Regions from separate parts of the Erwinia sp. 009765445 genome, predicted to be linked through region 1. Evidence: predicted binding sites of a transcription regulator. Region 1 holds the regulator's gene; each other region holds the start of a gene.

Region 1 (5,086 bases):
GGCTGCGGTGGCAGGGCACGTAGACGATTTCATGGCCGTCCTGTGCCAGCTGACGCACGCGCTCGCCGCCATTCACATTAATCCCCTGATACAGCTTGCTCCACGTCCAGCCCATCACGCGGTCGGTCAGGCGGATCGCTTCATAGGAGAAGTCTGCGGCAATCTCTTCCATCAGCTCGACGGCGTTCTGCTGAGCTTTTTCATGGGAAATTTTCTTGCTGCGCGCCTCATCTTCTACCGCCTTGGCGATAGCTTTGGACTGCAGCAGCTTATTGAACAGATCCTGACGCACCGGCAGACGAGGGCCAATTGCGGCCAGACGCTGGCGGGCAAAGTGCATTCTGGCCACTCTTGCCAGCTTCTGGGCAATGGTTTTGTCCGTACCGTGTTCAGTAGCCATGCGGCGCAGCGAAACAATCGGCGAAAAACGCACGAAGCTGTCGCGGCCCAGCCACAGTACGGCGAAGAACTTCTGCACACCGTTCAGCACCCGCAGATGAGGCTGATCGTCGCCCTGCACTTCACGGCCTGGTGCGCGGCCAAACATCACCGATACCGGCACCATTTGCACATCAAGCAGCGGGTTACTGCGGTGCAGATCCAGATACTCGTGAAACAGCTTTACTGATTCCACGTTCGGCATGAAATAGGGGAACACGCGGGGGCCATCATGGATAAATACATGGCGTGGCAGTACGGTACCGTCAATTTCCAGCGGATCGAGAGGATCGGGGAGATCCTGTTTGCGACACTGTTCTCGCAGCGCCAGAAGATCGGCCTTTGAATCGTACGGCAGCACATACATAATAGGGCGCGATGTATCGAGCCCCAGCTCAGCGACCGGCTCGGCAGGAATCGCTTTACTTTTTACCAGGAGTTTAACCGGTAAATTCAATAAGTTATAATATAAATTACGCCAACCTGACATAGACAACATGAAGCCTCTTGTTAGCAAAGCGCGGCAAGCATACCAGAAAGCGCTTGCGAGATCTGTGGTGTTGCAAAATGTGCGCCACTCACACATTGACGTTAAAGATCACAAAGGGTTCCCTCATTATGGCAAATAACGTCACCGGATTGACCCGAATCATAAAAGCCGCAGGCTACTCATGGAAAGGCCTGCGTGCCGCCTGGCACAACGAAGCGGCCTTCCGCCAGGAAGCGATTGCGGTGATTGTCGCGATTGTGGTGGCCTGTTGGCTGGATGTGGATGCGATCACGCGCGTGCTGCTGATTGGCTCTGTGGTGCTGGTGATCATCATTGAGATCATCAACAGCGCGATTGAAGCGGTAGTCGATCGTATCGGCAGCGATTTTCATCCTTTATCTGGCCGGGCGAAGGATATGGGGTCCGCCGCCGTGCTGCTGGCTATTTTGCTGGCGCTATTTACCTGGATAACGCTCCTGTTTGCGCATCTGGGCTAAGGTTTGCTCAATCTGACGGGTTCAGTGTTTTTTCTCCATGTTTAGGTTTTCATCGCGTAAATACCTGTATATACTCACAGTCGACTGTATAAACAACCAGGGGGCGGGATGAAAGCATTAACGGCAAGGCAGCAACAGGTTTATGAGCTGATACGCGACCATATTAACCAGACCGGCATGCCGCCAACGCGGGCGGAAATCGCTACGCAGCTTGGCTTCCGTTCCCCCAATGCGGCTGAAGAACACCTTAAAGCACTGGCGCGTAAAGGGGTGATTGAGATCGTTTCCGGCGCATCACGCGGAATCCGTCTGATGATAGAAGAAGTGGAAGGCCTGCCGCTGATTGGCCGCGTCGCCGCCGGTGAGCCGCTGCTGGCCGAGCAGCATATCGAAGGCCACTATCAGGTTGACCCTGGCCTGTTCAAACCCAGTGCGGATTTCCTGCTGCGCGTCAGCGGTATGTCGATGAAAGATATCGGCATTATGGATGGTGACCTGCTGGCCGTGCATAAAACCCAGGACGTGCGTAATGGCCAGGTTGTGGTGGCACGTATTGATGATGAAGTGACCGTGAAGCGCCTGAAGAAGCAGGGCAATGTGGTGCAGCTGCTGCCAGAAAACAGCGAATTCCAGCCGATTGTGGTCGATCTTCGTCAGCAGACGCTGTCGATTGAAGGATTGGCTGTGGGTGTGATCCGCAACGGTAACTGGTTGTAATCCCTATTTATCGTGCGATTTCTGACCTCTTCAGATAAACACCTCTGGCGGCTCGCGCTGCCGATGATCCTGTCGAACGTCAGCGTTCCGCTGTTGGGGCTGGTCGATACCGCCGTCATTGGTCATCTCGACAGCCCCAGCTATCTTGGCGGCGTGGCGGTGGGGACCACCGCAACCAGCTTTCTGTTTATGCTGCTGCTGTTTCTGCGCATGAGTACCACCGGGCTGACCGCACAGGCCTTTGGCGCAGGCGACAAACCCGCGCTGGCAAGGGCCCTGATGCAGCCCCTGCTGATTGCGCTGCTGGCCGGGCTGGCCTTTATCCTGCTGAAATCCCCTCTGAACCATCTTGCGCTGTCGATAGTCGGTGGCGACCCTGCGGTGTTACATCAGGCCGCGTTGTTTATGAATATTCGCTGGCTGAGTGCCCCGGCCACGCTGGCAAATCTGGTGTTGCTGGGCTGGCTGCTTGGCGTGCAGTACGCCCGGGCCCCGGTGATCCTGCTGGTGGTCGGCAACCTGGTGAATATCGTGCTGGACCTGTGGCTGGTGATCGGTCTGAAGTGGGGCGTTGAAGGTGCCGCTGCGGCCACCGCCATTGCCGAATATGTCACGCTGATTATCGGGCTGTTGATGGTCTGGCGGGTGATGAAGCTGCGTGGCATTTCCCTGGCGATGCTGAAAACGGCGTGGCAGGGGAACATTGCCAGGCTGCTGCGTCTGAACCGCGATATTATGCTGCGCTCGCTGCTGCTGCAGTTGTGCTTTGTTTCGTTGACCATCTTTGGCGCACGCCTTGGCGCTGAGGTGGTGGCGGTGAATGCCGTTCTGATGATGTTCCTGACCTTTACTGCCTATGCGCTGGATGGCTTTGCCTACGCGGTGGAAGCCTGCTCGGGTGAAGCATACGGAGCGCGGGATGGCAGCAAGCTACTGTCGATTTGGCGCGCAGCGTGCCGACAAGCCGGGGTGGTTGCGCTGCTGTTTTCGCTGTTCTATGCCTTTTCCGGGCCCTGTATTATTGAGTTACTCACCTCACTGCCTGAACTGCGGCAGCAGGCGGACGCTTACCTGTTCTGGCAGATAGTTCTGCCTGTCTGCGGCGTGTGGTGTTATCTGCTGGATGGGATGTTCATTGGTGCCACTCGTGCCAGCGAGATGCGCAACGGCATGGTGATTGCAGCACTGGGCTACGGGCTGACGCTGTTTACCGTGCCATTGCTGGGCAATCATGGCTTGTGGCTGGCTGTGACGGTGTTCCTGCTGTTGCGTGGCGTGACCCTCTGGTTTATCTGGCGACGCCACTGGCAGAACAGCAGCTGGTTCGCTGATTGACATATTTAGTTACTTAAGTTTGCCGCTTCGTTAGTTCATGATCTCCCTGACTTTTCGCTATCTCTTATCTCTTTTCTGTTCCTTTTTCGGGCCAGAAATTCGCCATGACAGGCAAAACCTCCATTATATACTATTATTATCTGTGAGTTCAGCTGTTAAGTAGCGACTTATATTGCTGTTGTAGCTTTTGCTGAGACGATTCCACTAAAACTGTTAGCACCTAAGGTCGAGGAGTGACAAGATGAATAAAGACGAAGCCGGCGGTAACTGGAAGCAGTTAAAAGGTAAAGTGAAAGAAAAATGGGGCAAGCTGACTGATGACGATATGACCGTCGCTGAAGGCAAACGAGATCAGCTTGTTGGTAAAATTCAGGAGCGTTATGGCTATGCGAAAGACCAGGCTGAGAAAGAAGTCAGCGACTGGGAAAGCCAAAATAACCACCGCTTCTGACCTGTTCTCTGATATGAAGTAAGTGTTTCAGGACGATGCTCCTACTCTGGCACACGGAAAGTGCCACTTACCTTTCCAGTCCTTATTTCCCCCCGAAAATTCCTCTCCAGAGTCAATCAGTCACTCTATTTATGTTTAACGCCCGCGCTTTTTCGTGTTGACGGTATGGTCATGCTGGCACGCATCCTGATGTGTACAGGCTTCCACTTCCACACACTCGCGACACAATCCATGCGCTTCGATAACGCTATTGGTCAGGGCAAAGCCTGAAGACAGGGCCAGCGATTTTAAGATTTTTTCAACGCCATCAGCATGCTTTTCCGCCACGGCACCACAGCGATCGCAGATTAACATCGCCGACGTGTGCGAAGGCTCTTCGAAATGGTGGCAGACCACATAGCTGTTGGTTGACTCGACACGATGCACAAAACCCTGTTCGAGCAGGAAATCCAGCGCACGGTAAATAGTTGGCGGTTTTGCCTGTGGCTCAGTGGCCCGCAGCAGGTCAAGCAGGTCATAGGCGCTGATGGCACCATGGTGCTGGCTCATCAGACGCAGCACTTCCAGACGCTGCGGCGTAAGCCGGACATTGCGCTGCTGACAGAGCGCCTCAGCCTGCGACAGGATTTTTTCAGCACTGCTTACGTTCATAACTTTCCCCGGGGCCAGATCAGATTGTTATGTTATCACGCCCGCTGCAAAACGCCGAATCCCGCCCCATCGCGCCTTTTGACCAGATTAATCAGGCTTAACCGGCTGAATGCGCTCTGAAAATAACTGGTATTTGCATTAAGCGTTAATTGTGAAGTGATATTAAACTTTTTCACTCTGTTAGTTGTGCCATAAAATTTCAATAAAACTCTATTAATGTTAGTTGCAGCCTGAAATGTTACTGACTACCTTGATAAGGGGGTTTAAGACAGTTCTGTACAGAAAAAACCGAGATAACAGGCTTATACATTAGTCTGATAACAGATAAACAAATTAGCAATGAGCAGAAAAGCCCCTGCATTGTCCCTTAATTCACAGCAATGAATTGCCGTCTGTATGTTCATTATGCAGTCAGATGCAGTGTGCACGCTTTTGATAAGCGCTTTCTCCTCTTTCTGGATGGGTTTAAGGTAAAATGGCATATAAATTCAGCAAGTTAAGCAGGTT
Region 2 (5,086 bases), on a different contig from region 1:
AATCCACGAAGACTCACGCATCATCGGCGTGGGCCGTGCGGACTGGGACAAAGCAGCCTATACCAAGGTAGTGCGTGAAGCGCTGGAAACCTTTATGAAGGAGAAGATTGACGAAGCGCTGTGGGATAAGCTCAGCGGCCGTCTCGACTTCTGCAATCTGGACGTTAACGACGTAGCGCACTTCACTAAACTGGGCAAAATGCTCGACCAGAAAAAGCGCGTCACCATCAACTATTTCGCCATGCCGCCAGGTACCTTTGGCGCCATCTGTAAAGGGCTGGGGACTGCTAAACTTAATGCTCAGCCTGCCCGCGTCGTGATGGAAAAACCACTTGGAACCTCGCTGGAAACTTCACGCGAGATCAACGATCAGGTCGGTGAATATTTCGAAGAGAACCAGGTCTTCCGTATTGACCACTATCTTGGCAAAGAAACGGTGCTGAACCTGCTGGCCCTGCGCTTCGCTAACTCTCTGTTTGCCTCCAACTGGGATAACCGCACTATCGATCACGTGCAGATTACCGTGGCGGAAGAGGTGGGTATCGAAGGTCGCTGGGGCTATTTCGATAAAGCTGGTCAGATGCGCGACATGATCCAGAACCACCTGTTGCAGGTTCTGACCATGATTGCTATGTCTCCGCCAGCCGATCTCTCTGCTGACCGTATCCGTGATGAGAAAGTGAAAGTGCTGCGCTCGCTGCGCCGCATCGACCACACCAACGTGCGCGATAAAACCGTGCGTGGTCAGTACACTTCTGGCTTTGTGCAGGGCAAAAAAGTGCCTGGCTACCTGGAAGAGGAAGATGCCAACAAGGCCAGCAACACCGAAACCTTCGTCTCCATCCGCGTGGATATTGATGACTGGCGCTGGGCGGGTGTTCCATTTTACCTGCGTACCGGCAAACGTCTGCCGACCAAGTGCTCCGAAGTTGTGGTCTACTTCAAGAATCCGGCGCTGAACCTGTTTAAAGAATCCTGGCAGGAACTGCCGCAGAATAAACTGACTATCCGTCTGCAGCCGGATGAAGGCGTGGATATTCAGATCCTGAACAAGGTTCCCGGTCTGGATCACAAGCACAACCTGCAAACCACCAAGCTGGATCTGAGCTTCTCAGAAACCTTCAACCAGTCACATCTCGCCGATGCCTACGAGCGTCTGCTGCTGGAGACAATGCGCGGCATTCAGGCACTGTTTGTGCGCCGTGACGAAGTCGAAGAGGCCTGGAAATGGGTCGACTCCATCATGGAAGCCTGGGCTGCTGATAACGAAGCGCCTAAGCCTTATCAGGCAGGCACCTGGGGACCGGTTGCCTCGGTGGCGATGATCACCCGCGATGGCCGCTCGTGGAATGAGTTTGAATAATCACGCTGGCTGAATAAACCCGCTCAGGCGGGTTTTTTTATGCCTGAACGACAAAAAGAAAAAAATGAACCGCGGTTTCAAAAACAGAGGAAGCGCATGGACGAAGACGGTGACTATCCTGTATGGTAGAGGACGAAATCACTTTCCGGACGCCCTGGGCGTCGCTTTTTGCCAGCCATGTATCCACGGGAATCAGGCTGGTCAGACAGGAGAAGCAGGTCGATGAGTAACTGGAAAACAAGCGCAGAACAGATCCTGACAACTGGCCCGGTTGTGCCGGTCATCGTGGTAAACAGACTGGAACATGCGGTGCCGATGGCGAAAGCGCTGGTGGCGGGTGGCGTTAAGGTACTGGAAGTGACGCTGCGCACGCCTTGTGCCATGGATGCCCTTAAAGCGATGATCAAAGAAGTGCCGGAAGCGATTGTGGGGGCCGGTACGGTACTCAACGTAGAGCAACTAAAAGAAGTGACTGATGCGGGAGCGCAGTTCGTTATCAGCCCTGGTATTACCGAATCACTGCTGAAGGCAGCAGTTGCGGGGCCTGTTCCGTTAATCCCGGGGATCAGCACGGTTTCAGAGCTGATGACCGGGCTGGACTACGGCCTGCGTGAGTTTAAATTCTTCCCGGCAGAAGCGAATGGTGGCGTGAAAGCGTTGCAGGCGATTGGCGGCCCGTTCCCGCAGGTGCGTTTTTGCCCGACGGGTGGTATTTCTCCGGCTAACTACCGCGACTATCTGGCGCTGAAAAGCGTGCTCTGTATCGGCGGATCCTGGCTGGTTCCGGCGGGTGCGCTGGAAGCGGGTGACTACGACCGTATCACCCAGTTGGCGAAAGAGGCCGTGGCCGGCGCGCGCTGAGATTCTGTTCGCTGCGGCTGAGATACCGGCAGCGATGAAGCCGGTTCCGGAAAAAAAAAGGATGGCAAAAGCCATCCTTTTTTGTAGGTACGACGAGAGTTAACTCAACCGCTGACCTTAACGCCAGCCGCGCAGCTAACTGCGCGTTCCACGGCGTCGTCAATGTCGTGGCCCGTCGCCAGCGCCACACCCATACGGCGTTTACCACGGATCTCCGGCTTGCCAAACAGACGAACCTGCAGACCCGCACCCAGCACATTACCCAACTGTGCAAACTGCACGTTGTCACTGTCCAGCTCTGGCAGGATCACTGCAGAAGCCGCCGGGCCGTACTGACGGATGCCGCCAACAGGCAGGCCGAGGAAGGCGCGAACATGCAGTGCGAACTCCGACAGATCCTGAGAGATCAGCGTGACCATGCCGGTATCGTGTGGGCGAGGGGAGACTTCACTGAACACCACTTCATCGCCGCAGACAAACAGCTCAACACCAAACAGACCATGACCGCCCAGTGCCAGTACCACTTTTTGGGCAATTTCTTCCGCACGCTGCAGGGCGAGGGCGCTCATCTGCTGCGGCTGCCAGGATTCACGGTAGTCGCCATCCTCCTGACGATGACCAATCGGCGCGCAAAAATGAATGCCATCCACCGCACTGATGGTCAGCAGGGTGATTTCAAAATCAAATTTAACCACACCTTCAACGATCACGCGACCGGCACCGGCTCGGCCACCCTGCTGAGCGTAATCCCAGGCCACATCCAGCTGTGAAGCTTCGCGGATAAAACTCTGTCCTTTTCCGGACGAACTCATTACCGGCTTAACGATGCACGGGAAGCCAATTTCCTGCGCAGCCTGGCGAAAAGCCTCTTCGCTGTCGGCAAAGCGGTACGTTGAAGTGGGCAGAGCCAGCTCCTCCGCAGCCAGGCGACGAATGCCTTCACGGTTCATGGTCAGGCGGGCAGCGCGCGCGGTTGGGACAACATGCTGACCCTTTTTTTCCAGCTCAATCAGCATATCGGTTGCGATGGCTTCGATTTCCGGCACGATAAAATCAGGGCGTTCCAGTGCCACCAGAGCCTTCAGTGCTTCACCATCCAGCATATTAATGACATGGCTGCGGTGAGCAACGTGCATGGCGGGAGCATCGGCATAGCGATCCACGGCGATCACCTCCACGCCCAGACGCTGGCACTCCAGCGCGACTTCTTTGCCCAGTTCACCTGAACCCAGCAGCATTACACGAGTGGCAGCAGGGCGTAGCGCAGTTCCAAGAGTTGTCATAATCTCTACCTGATTGGATGAAAAAAACGCGCGCAGTATAAACGAAAACGATTGCGCATACATCTGCTTTACGGACTTGAGCCAAAATTTCATCGCTGCTATACTGTATAAAAATACAGTTAACTGAGGTGTGCACTATGGCTGTTGAAATCAAATATGTTGTCGTCAGAAAAGGTGAGGAAAAGATGACATTCGCCAGTAAGAAAGAAGCCGATGCTTACGACAAAATGCTCGACATGGCGGAAGTGTTCTCCGACTGGCTGAGCGTTGCTCCGCTGACCATAGAAGAAGAGCAGCGTGAAGCGCTGGGCATGTTCCTCGCCGAAAACAAGGATGCCGTTCAGCACATCCTGCGCACCAGCAAGCTGCCGGAAGGCAGCGATGTGGTTTCTGAAGAGAGTGAATCTGCACCTCTGGCTGAGCACCACGAAGAACTGGCTGAGTCTGAAGAATCAGATGATGCTGGTGAGGTGGAAGTAGCTGAAATTGTTAAAAAAGCCGCCAGGCCTTCACGCGCCAGCAAAGCGGCTTAAATTTATCGTCGCAACTGCCCGGCAAATTTAGCCGGGCGTTCTTTGTGAAGCTCAGTAAGTTTGCGGGGCTGTCAGCCTTGTGCAACAGCGCTTCAGGGCATGCATTGCTTCCCTTGCCACATCTGCAGGATTCTGCTGGTTAAAATCGTCGTTAAAGACTTCAAGCCCCAGCGGCCCGCTGTAACCCTCTGACTCCAGATAATCCAGCAGCGTATACAGCGGAAAGCTACCCTGACCGGGTAACAACCTTTTGTGGCGCGCTGTATCCACCAGTTCACCCTGAGCGGGCAGAACAACCAGATCGGAAAGCTGTACAAGGAAGATTTTATCCATTGGAATACCTGCCAGATCCGCCACGGTGCGACTGCGAACGAAAATGTGGAAGGCATCCACCACCAGACCCAAATTGGGTTCATTAACCTGCTGGATAAGTTTCCATGCTGCGGCGGTATTGTTAATGTGTGTGCTCCATGCCATGGCTTCAAAGGCAATCCGCAGCCCCCGTTTACCCGCTTCACGCGCCAGCCAGCGAATATCCTCCTCTTCTCGTTCGGCAATACAATTCTGCTGAGTGGAAGCTGGTGTCAGAACAGTGGTTGCGCCAAGCGAGACGGCCGTGTCCAGCATCTGCAAAGCTTCATCATGCTTGCTCTGCCGCATCTCATCCGGCGCACCGTCAAAATCCAGCAGAACCTGATAATCTGTCAGCGCCAGATTGTGCCCTTTCAGCAGGTTGGAGAGATCGGCCGTATTGCCGGTCGCGGCCTCAACGTCCTGTCGCCAGAGTTCAACCTGACTGAAGCCTGCCGTTGCTGCGGCCTCAATTTTCTCCTCCGGCGTTCCGCCAAGCAGAACCGTATTGATAAACAGTGGATTGTTGCTGAATCGCATGATTTTCCCCTTTTAAAACCTTGCAACATTGCACTGCCGGTCAGGGTCTGGCTGCCCTTACTCCTGCCCGGTCTGACCTTTTGTTACCGCGAAAAAGTTAACCGGTGTCCTCAACAGTATAGCCCGGCACTCAGGCTTGCCGGATCGGCAAAACG
Region 3 (5,086 bases), on a different contig from region 1:
TCAAGCGGACCTGCCAGCGGTACTCCCTGCGGAGAAACGATCAGCAGCTCTGCAGCCCTGATGGTCAGACCGAGGCCCAGTTCAGGTGTCTGTTCACCGTGGCGGGTTTCCAGCTCACCCATCTCTGTCAGGAAGACTTCGAGAGAGTCTGCGCCACCCACAGCCTGCGCTTTCGCGTGATAAAAAGCGCCCAGATCCCTGAGAGGCAGGAAGAATTCCGGTGCGAGTATCAGCGCGAGGAAACCGGCAAACAAAGTGATGCCGCCGCCGTAGTGGCCGAAGTTCAATTCGCCGAGATAAGAGAAACCGAAGTAGACTGCCACCACGGCAATGGAGATGGAGGCGAAAAACTCCAGCACGGCGGACGAGAGGAACGCCAGGCGCAGCACTTCCATGGTGCGCTGACGAAAATCGATTGAGGCTTCACGTATTTCCCGGGTTTCAGCCTCCACGCGATGAAACAACCGCAACGTATCCAGCCCGCGCAGGCGGTCGAGGAAATGCCCGCTGAGTCGTGCCAGAGCCAGAAAATTACGGCGATTGGCATCCGCTGCGCCCATACCCACCAGGGCCATAAACAGTGGGATTAGCGGCGCGGTAGCCAGCAGAATCATCGCTGCTGCCCAGTTAACCGGGAACAGGGCAATAAGGATAAAGCAGGGGATAATCACCGCCAGCAGCATCTGTGGCAGATAGCGGGAGTAGTAATCCTGCATATCTTCGATCTGCTCCAGCAGAAGCGTGGCCCAGCTTCCTGCCGGTTTGCCCTGAATCCAGGCCGGACCAAGGGCTTCAAGCCGGTTAAGTACCGTCCTGCGCAGTGTCTGGCGGATGGCTTTACCACACTCAAAGCCCGCCTTTTCGCGCAGCCAGACCAGCAGTGCACGCAAGGCGAAACAGCCGAAAAGCAGTATAAAGTGAGGGATCAGATCCGCGCGGGAGTGGTGCTCAACAATCAGGGATTGCAGCAGCCCGGCGAGCAGCCAGGCCTGCAGCAGGATCAGCAGCGCGCTGAAAATTCCCAGATACAGCGAAAGCCTTAACCAGCGCTTGCCATGCCCGCTCTGGCTTTTCAACCAGCGAAGTAACTGTTGCTGCCGTGATTTGTCCATGCCTTACCAGAGAGTCGGGCGCTCAGCGCATACAGGCTGTAACGACCCCGTAATGTTCAGGGGAATTGTTGGTAATGTTACAATGCAGAAAGTAAAAAGGCGACCAGTTGCGGTCGCCTTCGGCAAGATTGATGCAGGTTTTTAACAAGTTACTGAGAGTTTTTAACTAACCCATCCAGATAACGTTCTGCATCCAGCGCAGCCATACAGCCGGTTCCTGCGGAGGTGATCGCCTGACGATAGATGTGATCCATCACGTCACCGGCAGCGAATACGCCCGGGATGCTGGTCTGCGTGGCGTTACCCTGCAGACCTGAGTGCACCTTGATGTAACCATTTTCCAGTTCGAGCTGATCTTTGAAGATAGCCGTGTTAGGGCTGTGGCCGATGGCGACAAACAGACCGGCAACGTTCAGCTCTTCGGTCTGGGTTTCATCCAGCGCAGAGCGCAGGCGCAGGCAGCTGACGCCCATCTGGTCACCCATCACTTCGTCCAGCGTCTGATTAGTGTGCAGCACAATGTTGCCGTTGCGCACTTTTTCCATCAGCCGGTCAATAAGGATTTTTTCAGCACGGAAGCTGCCACGGCGGTGGATCAGGTGCACTTCCGCAGCAATATTAGCCAGATACAGGGCTTCTTCCACAGCCGTATTACCGCCGCCAATAACGGCAACTTTCTGGTTACGATAGAAGAAGCCATCACAAGTGGCACAGGCAGACACGCCTCGCCCTTTATACTCTTCTTCTGATGGCAGGCCCAGATAACGGGCTGAAGCGCCAGTCGCGATAATTAACGCATCGGCAGTATATTCGCCGCTGTCACCAGTCAGGCGGAAAGGACGATTCTGCAGATCAACAGTGTGAATATGGTCGAAAATGATCTCGGTGTTGAATTTCTCAGCATGTTCCTGCATGCGTTCCATCAACAGCGGGCCGGTCAGATCATGCGGGTCGCCCGGCCAGTTTTCCACTTCAGTTGTGGTGGTCAACTGACCGCCTTTCTCCAGCCCGGTAATCAGAACCGGGTTCAAATTCGCACGGGCGGCGTAAACGGCGGCGGTATAGCCTGCTGGGCCTGAACCCAGGATAAGTAATTTACTGTGTTTGGCGGTGCTCATAAGACCCTCAATTGTTGACTGGCAACCCAGGTTCGATTGTAGGGAATTTAGCGGGGCAAAAAAAGCATTCTGCAATTTTGTTAACAATGGCTGTAAAAGGTTTAACCAATTCACCGTTGAACCAGTAGAGGGAGGTGTGCGCCATAATGGAGCAGGCTTTGACTTATGGCGGTGCATTCCGGCCCGAATAGTCATTTAAAAACAGTCACGCAGCGATACTTCTGGCATGTTGTACTGATTTTAGTTGTTTTGCTTTGACAATCGGCTGCGCTTTTGCGAAAACAGTGTAGGAAGCAAAGGGTTTTTCGGCGCGCAAAACAGGTTTTCATCCCAACATTTGCGCTTCTCGCCAGATAAATCCGGTCTGTCATTGGTCATGACGCATGGTGTGGACAGACAACATGCGTCATACGGATGGGCGTTTTGAATCGCAGCAGGCTCCAGACTTCACTTAGAACAACCCTGTGACAATGAACTCGTTCAGGGTATGGCAGGTAAAGGGAAGGCATTAAGAGAGACAATAATAATGGTAGACAATAAAAAACGGCCCGGTAAAGATCTCGACAGAATCGATCGTAACATCCTTAATGAACTGCAGAAGGATGGGCGTATCTCTAACGTCGAGCTTTCCAAGCGTGTAGGTTTATCACCGACACCATGCCTTGAGCGTGTTCGTCGTCTTGAAAGGCAGGGTTTTATCCTTGGCTATACCGCCCAGCTTAATCCGCACTATCTGGATGCTTCGCTGCTGGTATTCGTTGAGATTACTCTGAATCGTGGTGCACCTGATGTGTTTGAGCAATTTAACGCCGCAGTGCAAAAACTTGAGGAAACTCAAGAGTGTCATCTTGTTTCAGGGGATTTCGACTATCTGTTGAAAACCCGTGTACCAGATATGTCTGCCTATCGTAAATTGCTGGGTGAAACCCTGCTGCGCCTGCCGGGCGTGAACGATACGCGCACCTATGTGGTCATGGAAGAAGTGAAGCAAAGTAACCGCCTGGTCATTAAAACGCGGTAACACAGGGCAGGTGCAAAACCTGGAAGATTTCGGTACACTCCTGTGAATTCATACAGGTTCAGCGTCGGGCTTGCCCGGCGCTGTTGCCTTCATAGTTTACAGGCACCTGGAGATACGCTTGAGCCAGGAATACACAGAAGATAAAGAAGTTTCGCTACAACCGCTGAGCAGTGGACGTCGTCTGCTGGAAGCGTTGCTGATTATTGTTGCTCTTTTCGCCGTTTATTTGATGGCGGCACTGGTGAGCTTCAATCCTTCCGATCCCAGCTGGTCGCAGACCGCCTGGCACGAACCTATCCACAATCTGGGCGGCGGCGTCGGCGCATGGCTTGCGGATACGCTGTTTTTCATTTTTGGCGTGATGGCTTATGCCATTCCTCCGGTCATTTTAGGCCTGTGCTGGATCACCTTCCGTCAACGTAATTCTCAGGATTACATTGACTATTTTGCCGTAGCGCTGCGCCTGATTGGCGTGCTGGCGCTGGTGGTGACATCCTGCGGGCTGGCCGCGCTGAATGCTGATGATATCTGGTATTTTGCTTCGGGCGGCGTGATAGGCAGCCTGCTGAGCAATGCCATGGCTCCGTGGTTCAGTGGGGCAGGTGGCACATTAACGCTGCTGTTTATCTGGGCTGCGGGCGTCACTCTTTACACCGGCTGGTCCTGGCTGACCATCGCCGAGAAAATCGGTGGTGTGGTGATGGGCGTGCTGACCTTTGCCAGCAACCGTTCTCGTAATGATGAACGCTGGCAGGAAGAAGATGATGAAGAGGAGCTGCGCGAAGAGTCATCGGCACCGGTGCTGAGACAGAGCGCCCACGCGGGTGATGACGATGTGCTGCTGGCTGCACCGAAGAAAAGGGTGGAAGAGCAGGAAGAATACGATGAAGATGAAGAAAACGCTCCGCTGCTGAGTAAAACTGCTGTCGCAGCTACAACCGCTTCAGTTGATGCTGTTGCCTCTGCTGCGGTTCCTGAGGCTACGGCTGCTCCGGTAATTCCAGTTGCTCCTGAGGCAGCGGTTTCTGCGGCAGTGGTGCAACCTGCGCCGCTTTCCTCTCCGCCTCCCGCGGTCTCTCAGCCTGCTCATGTCGCTTCTTCTGCTTCCGCTGCACCGACACCTCCACCGGAACTTTACCGGTTCGAGATCCCTGACGAGACACCTGCGCCGTCCGTCCCGCTGGACGAGGAAGATGACGGGCCGCGGATGGGGAACTGGCGTGATGCCTCATCGTCACCTTTTGATTTTTCTGCCCAGACGGTCTCTCAGCCTTCTGACGTGGCAAGGGGAATGGGGGATGCAGTTAAAGTGGCTGCGGCTGCTTCAGCGGTTGCGCCATTTATGCCGGGCTTTACTGCCACCAGCGAAGCGGGTAATCCTCAGGTGAAACAGGGGATTGGTCCGGAACTGCCGCGTCCTAACCCGGTCAAGCTTCCTACACGGCGTGAACTCGCGTCGTACGGCATCAAACTGCCTTCGCAGCGTATGGCGGAAGAGAAGGCAAAAGAAGAAGAACTGCGCCAGCAGAGTGCTGACATTCAGCCAGCGGGTGGCGTTGCAGAAGACGATGACGCACTTGAACAGGCGCAGCTGCGTGAGGCCTTTATGGCCCAGCAGCAGGCGCGTTACGGCGAAGAATTTGCTGAAGATGATGAAGAGGCGCTGCAACAGGCAGCGTTGGCTCGTCAGTTCGCAGAGCAGCAGACTCAGCGTTATGGGCAGGAAGAGGTGCAGAACGAAATCCCGACTTTCCGCCTGGACACTGCGGGAGCCTTTGATTTCTCTCCGATGGATGATCTGGTGGACGAGGGTCCAAGTGAGCCGCTGTTCACTC
Region 4 (5,086 bases), on a different contig from region 1:
CACAGGCGTCATTATCGTCGCTGTCAGCTTAGCGGCATGCCGCGGCCGATGGCAATGTAGAGTCGGACTGTCAGTATCTTACCGCGAAGCATCTTTGCCCGCAGTAAGTTGTTGCAAATCGCTTATTTACGCAGCACCAGCCGCATCAGATCGGACAGCCTCTCCAGCTGCCCGGCCAGTTCCAGATTCAGCCAGACGTAGCCATGGATCGGCGTCTCCACCAGCTCATCACTGTTCGATTCTTTGATCAGCTGGCGCAGCTCGCGGCTGATATCAGCCAGCTCTGCGCTGTTGGCCGCGATCTTCTCGGTGCTGCCTTCCACTATCGCCGTGGAGAGCGCACGCAAGGTGTTTTCCGTCATTTGCTGAGTGCGCCGCAGCGTCGGGGCATTGAGCATAATCAGGTGGCTCTCGCGGGAGGCCCACCAGGCATTCATCAACAGCTCCAGCGTGCAGACCATATTGCGATTAAGCGTCTGGATGCCTTCAAATACGGAACGCGGAGTGCGCGTCTCTTTGCTGGAAGGTTCAATCAGCGAACGCATCTTCACCACTCTGGTCAGCAGTTGCTGCATCGGACGACCCAGCCGCGGCTTCTCTACCAGATTAGGAGAGAAACCGGCATGATAAATTTTGGCCGTTTCCAGCAGCGAATCCGACAATTTTATCCGCCAGTGAGTATAGGCCTTTTGCGGATAGATACTGGTAAACAGCAGCGCCAGAATCGAACCGAGGATCACATCCCCTCCCCGCCAGAGCGCGGTGGTCATATCTCCCGGAGGTGCACCGCAAATCACCGCCAGCGTAATGCCAATCAGCAGCGCCATATATGGGTGTTTACCCAGCGTGAGGAAACCGCACAGAAACATCACCACCGTGCACCAGGCCAGCATCACCGGCATGGAGATCAATTCCAGCTTCAGCGCAATTAGCCCCGAGACCGAGCCACCAATCGTCCCACCAATCCTCTGCACTGCGCGGGGCAGCACATTTCCCCAGGAGGAGATGGGCCCCATCACCACCACCAGGGTGATCAGCGGCCAGGTCCCTTCCGGTATCGCCATCAGGCGCACCAGTAAAAAGGTCAGCACAAACGCCAGCGCAATCCGGATGCCATGGACCGTACGGTAATTGCGATAGAGGGTGAATTCGAAGGCCGATAGCGGCTTGTCGGGACGCAAGACTTTCTCCTGAGGATTTTAATCGCGTCGATCATACCCGATAAAAATCCCGGAAGATTGATTCTGTACTATTTTTTCTGCAGGAATTTTCCTGAAAAAGATAAGTAACAACGATAATTAACAATATACAAACAACAAGATTACACAACCCGGTCACCGGTGGCCTTACTCGACCTTTGTCACCGGCATATACAGCTCAATCTCCCACTTGCCGCTTTCCGAGCCGTCATTGAGATAGTGATCGAAGCACGGGCCTTCCGCTACGCTGTAGCCACTTGAAGGCAGCCATTGATCAAAAAAGGCGAGCCAGGGTTTGCCAAAATCGCCGTCGCTGACGTGGACCAGCGTCATGGCATAGGTGCCTCCAGGGATCTCGCTCAGCACCACGCCGTCAGCCTCATCCGGCAGCTCAAAGTCAGCGGGCACGCCAATCACCGTCTCTATCTCCAGTTGCTCAGGAGGCACTTCACGCGGATTCCCGTGATAAACGGCCATCCACGGCCCTATCAGCTGATGCTTTGAGGTCCAGGCGACCAGTTTACTAAACCCTTCAGGGGCTGTGTTTTCCCATGGACCGATCAGGTGATAGCCAGCTATCTGACAGGTCGAACGCTGCTGAATATTAACTTTCATTTTCGCCCTCCGTTTAAATAACTGGTTAAACATACAGCGGTAATCGGAGATATTCGAGAGATTTATTTTGGAGGGTTTTGAATTGCGAGACAGGCCGCAAAAGTACAGGCGATCCATCCCTGGATCGCCTGTAACTTAAATTACAGCTTCTGCTTGATGTAATCTTCAATACGGGTAATCACACCCGCTTCTTTCACTTCATTCAGCGTCACCAGCGGATAAGAAGCCAGCTGCTTATCGCCATCGACCAGCTGAATTGTTCCTACCTGCTCATGCAACTTCAGCGGAGCCTGCAGATCTTTGCGATCGATAACGTATTTCGCTTTAATCTTTTGCACCTGATCGCGCGGCAGTGCCAGATAGACATCGGAATCACTGCCGACTGAAACCTGATGCGGGTTACCGTACCAGACGTTTTCATGCCCAATCTCTTTACCGGCATGGAACAGCTGGATGGTATCGAAATTGTTCTGACCCCAGGTCAGCAACTTACGCGCCTGTTCTTCACGGCCTTTAGAGCTTTTGCCGCCCATCACTACCGCAATCAGACGACGCTGGCCGTCAACGCTGGAGGCAATAATGTTAAAGCCAGCCGTTTCGGTATGACCGGTCTTCAGGCCATCGACGTGCAGAGTTTTATCCCATAACAAACCGTTACGATTCTGCTGGGTGATGCCGTTCCACGTCAGCGATTTCTCGCTGTACATCTGATAGAAATCCGGCTCACCATAAATAATAGCGCGGGACAGCTTTGCCAGGTCACCTGCGGTGGTGTACTGCCCCGGTGCATCCAGACCGTGCACCGTTTCAAAATGGGTATTGGTCAGCCCCAACTTCTGCACATATTGATTCATCTGATCGACGAAAGCTGACTGGCTGCCAGCGACATAATCCGCCAGAGCCACACAGGCATCATTACCAGAATCAATGATTACCCCACGGCTTAAATCGCGCACGGAAACTTTTTCCCCTGGCTTCAGGAACATCAGCGAAGAGCCTTTGAATACCGGATTGCCCGCGGCCCAGGCGTCTTTGCCCACGGTGACCATATCATCACGGGTGATGCGCTTGCTGTCGATGGCGCGGTCAACCACATAACCGGTCATCAATTTAGTCAGGCTGGCCGGATTTCGACGCTCGTCGGCATTGCCCTTTGTCAGGATCTGGCCCGTGGTGGCATCCATCAATACCCAGGAAGCAGCATCAATGGCAGGAGAAGTGAGGGGAAATGCTATTGGATTTTCATCTGCGTGTGCCACTACGGCAAAAGCCAGAACCAAACTCATACTTGCAAGCTGACGCTTCTTCAACGGGGAACCCTCAATAATAATCTTGTGATAAAAAAACCAGCTTGTTGTACGGGATTCCCGGCCAGAGTGTGTTAATAAATTGCAAGAAAATATTAATTTTCAGCCGATTAGCACAGACGCCCCCTCAACTTAACCTTTTGGTTTGTTTGATACCATGCATTAACAATGCATTAAGGAAAATCTGATAAGTTTTACTTTAGGAACATAACACATTGTTTGTTATCACAAGTCTTTTACCCTCCTCCTTCAAAATACTGACTGAACAGGGGTAAAATATGTCTTCATCAAGGGGTTGGTCTACTGAACTGGAGGGGTTGCGAGGCATCGCATCACTCTGGGTACTGGTGGGCCACATCAGCTTGCTGATTCATTGCCATATCACGCTGATTTCGTCACCGGGTATCGGTGTTGATCTCTTTATTCTCCTTTCTGGCTACCTGATGGCGAAAAACTATAAAGAGCGCCAGCAGAAAGAACCCTGGCAGCATGCCAGTACCATCAGGAAATTCTGGATACGCCGATTTTTCCGCATCGCCCCTCTCTACTATCTGCTCCTGATCGTCGCACTGGTTTACGGCCCGTGGTTCGGTGAAATGCGTGACACTCTCGCTCATTTTTACTCTGGCACAGCGACAGAAAGCTCTCGTTATACCGATCGGTCACTGGCAAACATCCTGACTCACTTCAGTTTCCTGTTTGGTTTGCTGCCCGCTTACGGTTTTAACACGGTACTGCCAGACTGGAGTATAGGTTTGGAGATGCAGTTCTATCTCCTGTTCCCGTTCATCATGCTGGTAACGATGCGCTTTGGTTATGCAGCATCGCTGATCGGCATTATGGTGCTGTGCTGCGTGGGACGCTTCGTGCTGGCGGATTATTATGAAGCGTTTGAAATGCCATCGATGATCCTGATAAAGCTGAATATCTTTATTTCCGGTATGTTGCTTGCCGAAGCGGTCCGCCGGAAATCGCTGCTTTACGTCATGTTTGCCCTGTTTGGCCCCGTCGCCAGCGTGATTATCGGTCTGAAAGCGATTCCTCTGCAGGTAGCAATGGAAGTGCTGATGATTGTCGGCATGGCCGCCATTCTCTGGCAGCATGCCGAAGGCGGCCTGATGGCCCGCCTGATTGCCCTGCCCCGTAAGCTACTGAACAACCGCCTCAGCACCTGGCTGGGTGACGTGTCGTTCTCCGTTTACCTGCTGCATCTGCTGATTGTCATTCCAGCCATCGCCCTGCTGCTGACGCATACCAGTCTGAGCGGCAAAAGTGATATGGTGCGCTTCGCCACGGTCTGTGCTGTTTGTATCCCGATAACCTATGTTCTGGCGACTCTGCTGTTTAAGTTTGTGGAGAAGCCTGGAATTCTGGCTGGGAAGAAGGTGCTGGCGAACCGGCCTTTGGAACGGGATTTAGTGGGTTAAAGCCGTAATCCGTTTAGCCTCATGGAAGAGGCCCCCATGTCATTCCCCAGCCTGAGGGAAAAGACTTTATTTCCGCGATTTCGCCAGTTTTCTGCGAAATTTCTCAACATTTTTATCTACGGCAACATAAAGGAAAATCGAAGCGACTAATGACAGGCCAACAATAATAAACGACCAGACCCAACTCCCTCTGTGATTTGAAATTAATATTAATACTATAGGCCAGTGCGTCAGATAAATTGGATAACTCATCTCACCGATCAGCCTGTCTGCTTTGCTATTTCTTGTAGCATGAAAAACAGGAATAATACACAGTGAAAATATAAAATAGCAGACAATCAACACATAAGGATTATTGAAATACCTTAATGAAACTTCAATGACAGCAATAATTATCGCCAGCCCCAAAACAGATGCTGTAAGCGCATTTAATTTTTTTGCACATCTAGAGTTACGGTACTTTGTCCAACCAAAGTAAGACACCATGCCCATAAGGAACAACCAAAAATGATTCAATGCGCTTCGATGATCAAGGGGA

Evidence for each region. Region 1 encodes LexA, which represses DNA repair genes until DNA is damaged. Its sites were predicted from a motif close to TNCTGTATGTACATACAGNA; they were not measured.
Region 2: AC3Y5R_RS00930 (YebG family protein) is a predicted target of LexA. The motif match lies at 3,609-3,628, and genes of this name have one in related genera.
Region 3: AC3Y5R_RS06795 (DNA translocase FtsK 4TM domain-containing protein) is a predicted target of LexA. The motif match lies at 3,290-3,309, and genes of this name have one in related genera.
Region 4: sbmC (DNA gyrase inhibitor SbmC) is a predicted target of LexA. The motif match lies at 1,834-1,853, and genes of this name have one in related genera.

What each region holds. Positions count from the first base shown of each region.
Region 1 is NZ_JBYUWC010000025.1:37,135-42,220, forward strand. It holds gene plsB (glycerol-3-phosphate 1-O-acyltransferase PlsB) at 1-928, opposite strand, end outside; gene AC3Y5R_RS21845 (diacylglycerol kinase) at 1,057-1,425, shown strand; gene lexA (transcriptional repressor LexA) at 1,534-2,142, shown strand; gene dinF (MATE family efflux transporter DinF) at 2,155-3,477, shown strand; gene AC3Y5R_RS21860 (CsbD family protein) at 3,719-3,928, shown strand; gene zur (zinc uptake transcriptional repressor Zur) at 4,064-4,579, opposite strand; gene AC3Y5R_RS21870 (conjugal transfer protein TraF) at 5,055-5,086, shown strand, end outside.
Region 2 is NZ_JBYUWC010000001.1:206,014-211,099, reverse strand. It holds gene zwf (glucose-6-phosphate dehydrogenase) at 1-1,363, shown strand, start outside; gene AC3Y5R_RS00940 (bifunctional 4-hydroxy-2-oxoglutarate aldolase/2-dehydro-3-deoxy-phosphogluconate aldolase) at 1,586-2,224, shown strand; gene purT (formate-dependent phosphoribosylglycinamide formyltransferase) at 2,329-3,507, opposite strand; gene AC3Y5R_RS00930 (YebG family protein) at 3,645-4,040, shown strand; gene AC3Y5R_RS00925 (sugar phosphate isomerase/epimerase family protein) at 4,092-4,931, opposite strand.
Region 3 is NZ_JBYUWC010000005.1:153,882-158,967, forward strand. It holds gene cydD (heme ABC transporter permease/ATP-binding protein CydD) at 1-1,112, opposite strand, end outside; gene trxB (thioredoxin-disulfide reductase) at 1,262-2,230, opposite strand; gene lrp (leucine-responsive transcriptional regulator Lrp) at 2,757-3,251, shown strand; gene AC3Y5R_RS06795 (DNA translocase FtsK 4TM domain-containing protein) at 3,370-5,086, shown strand, end outside.
Region 4 is NZ_JBYUWC010000018.1:67,092-72,177, reverse strand. It holds gene AC3Y5R_RS18820 (FUSC family protein) at 123-1,181, opposite strand; gene sbmC (DNA gyrase inhibitor SbmC) at 1,347-1,814, opposite strand; gene dacD (serine-type D-Ala-D-Ala carboxypeptidase DacD) at 1,955-3,124, opposite strand; gene AC3Y5R_RS18805 (acyltransferase family protein) at 3,400-4,548, shown strand; gene AC3Y5R_RS18800 (acyltransferase family protein) at 4,615-5,086, opposite strand, start outside.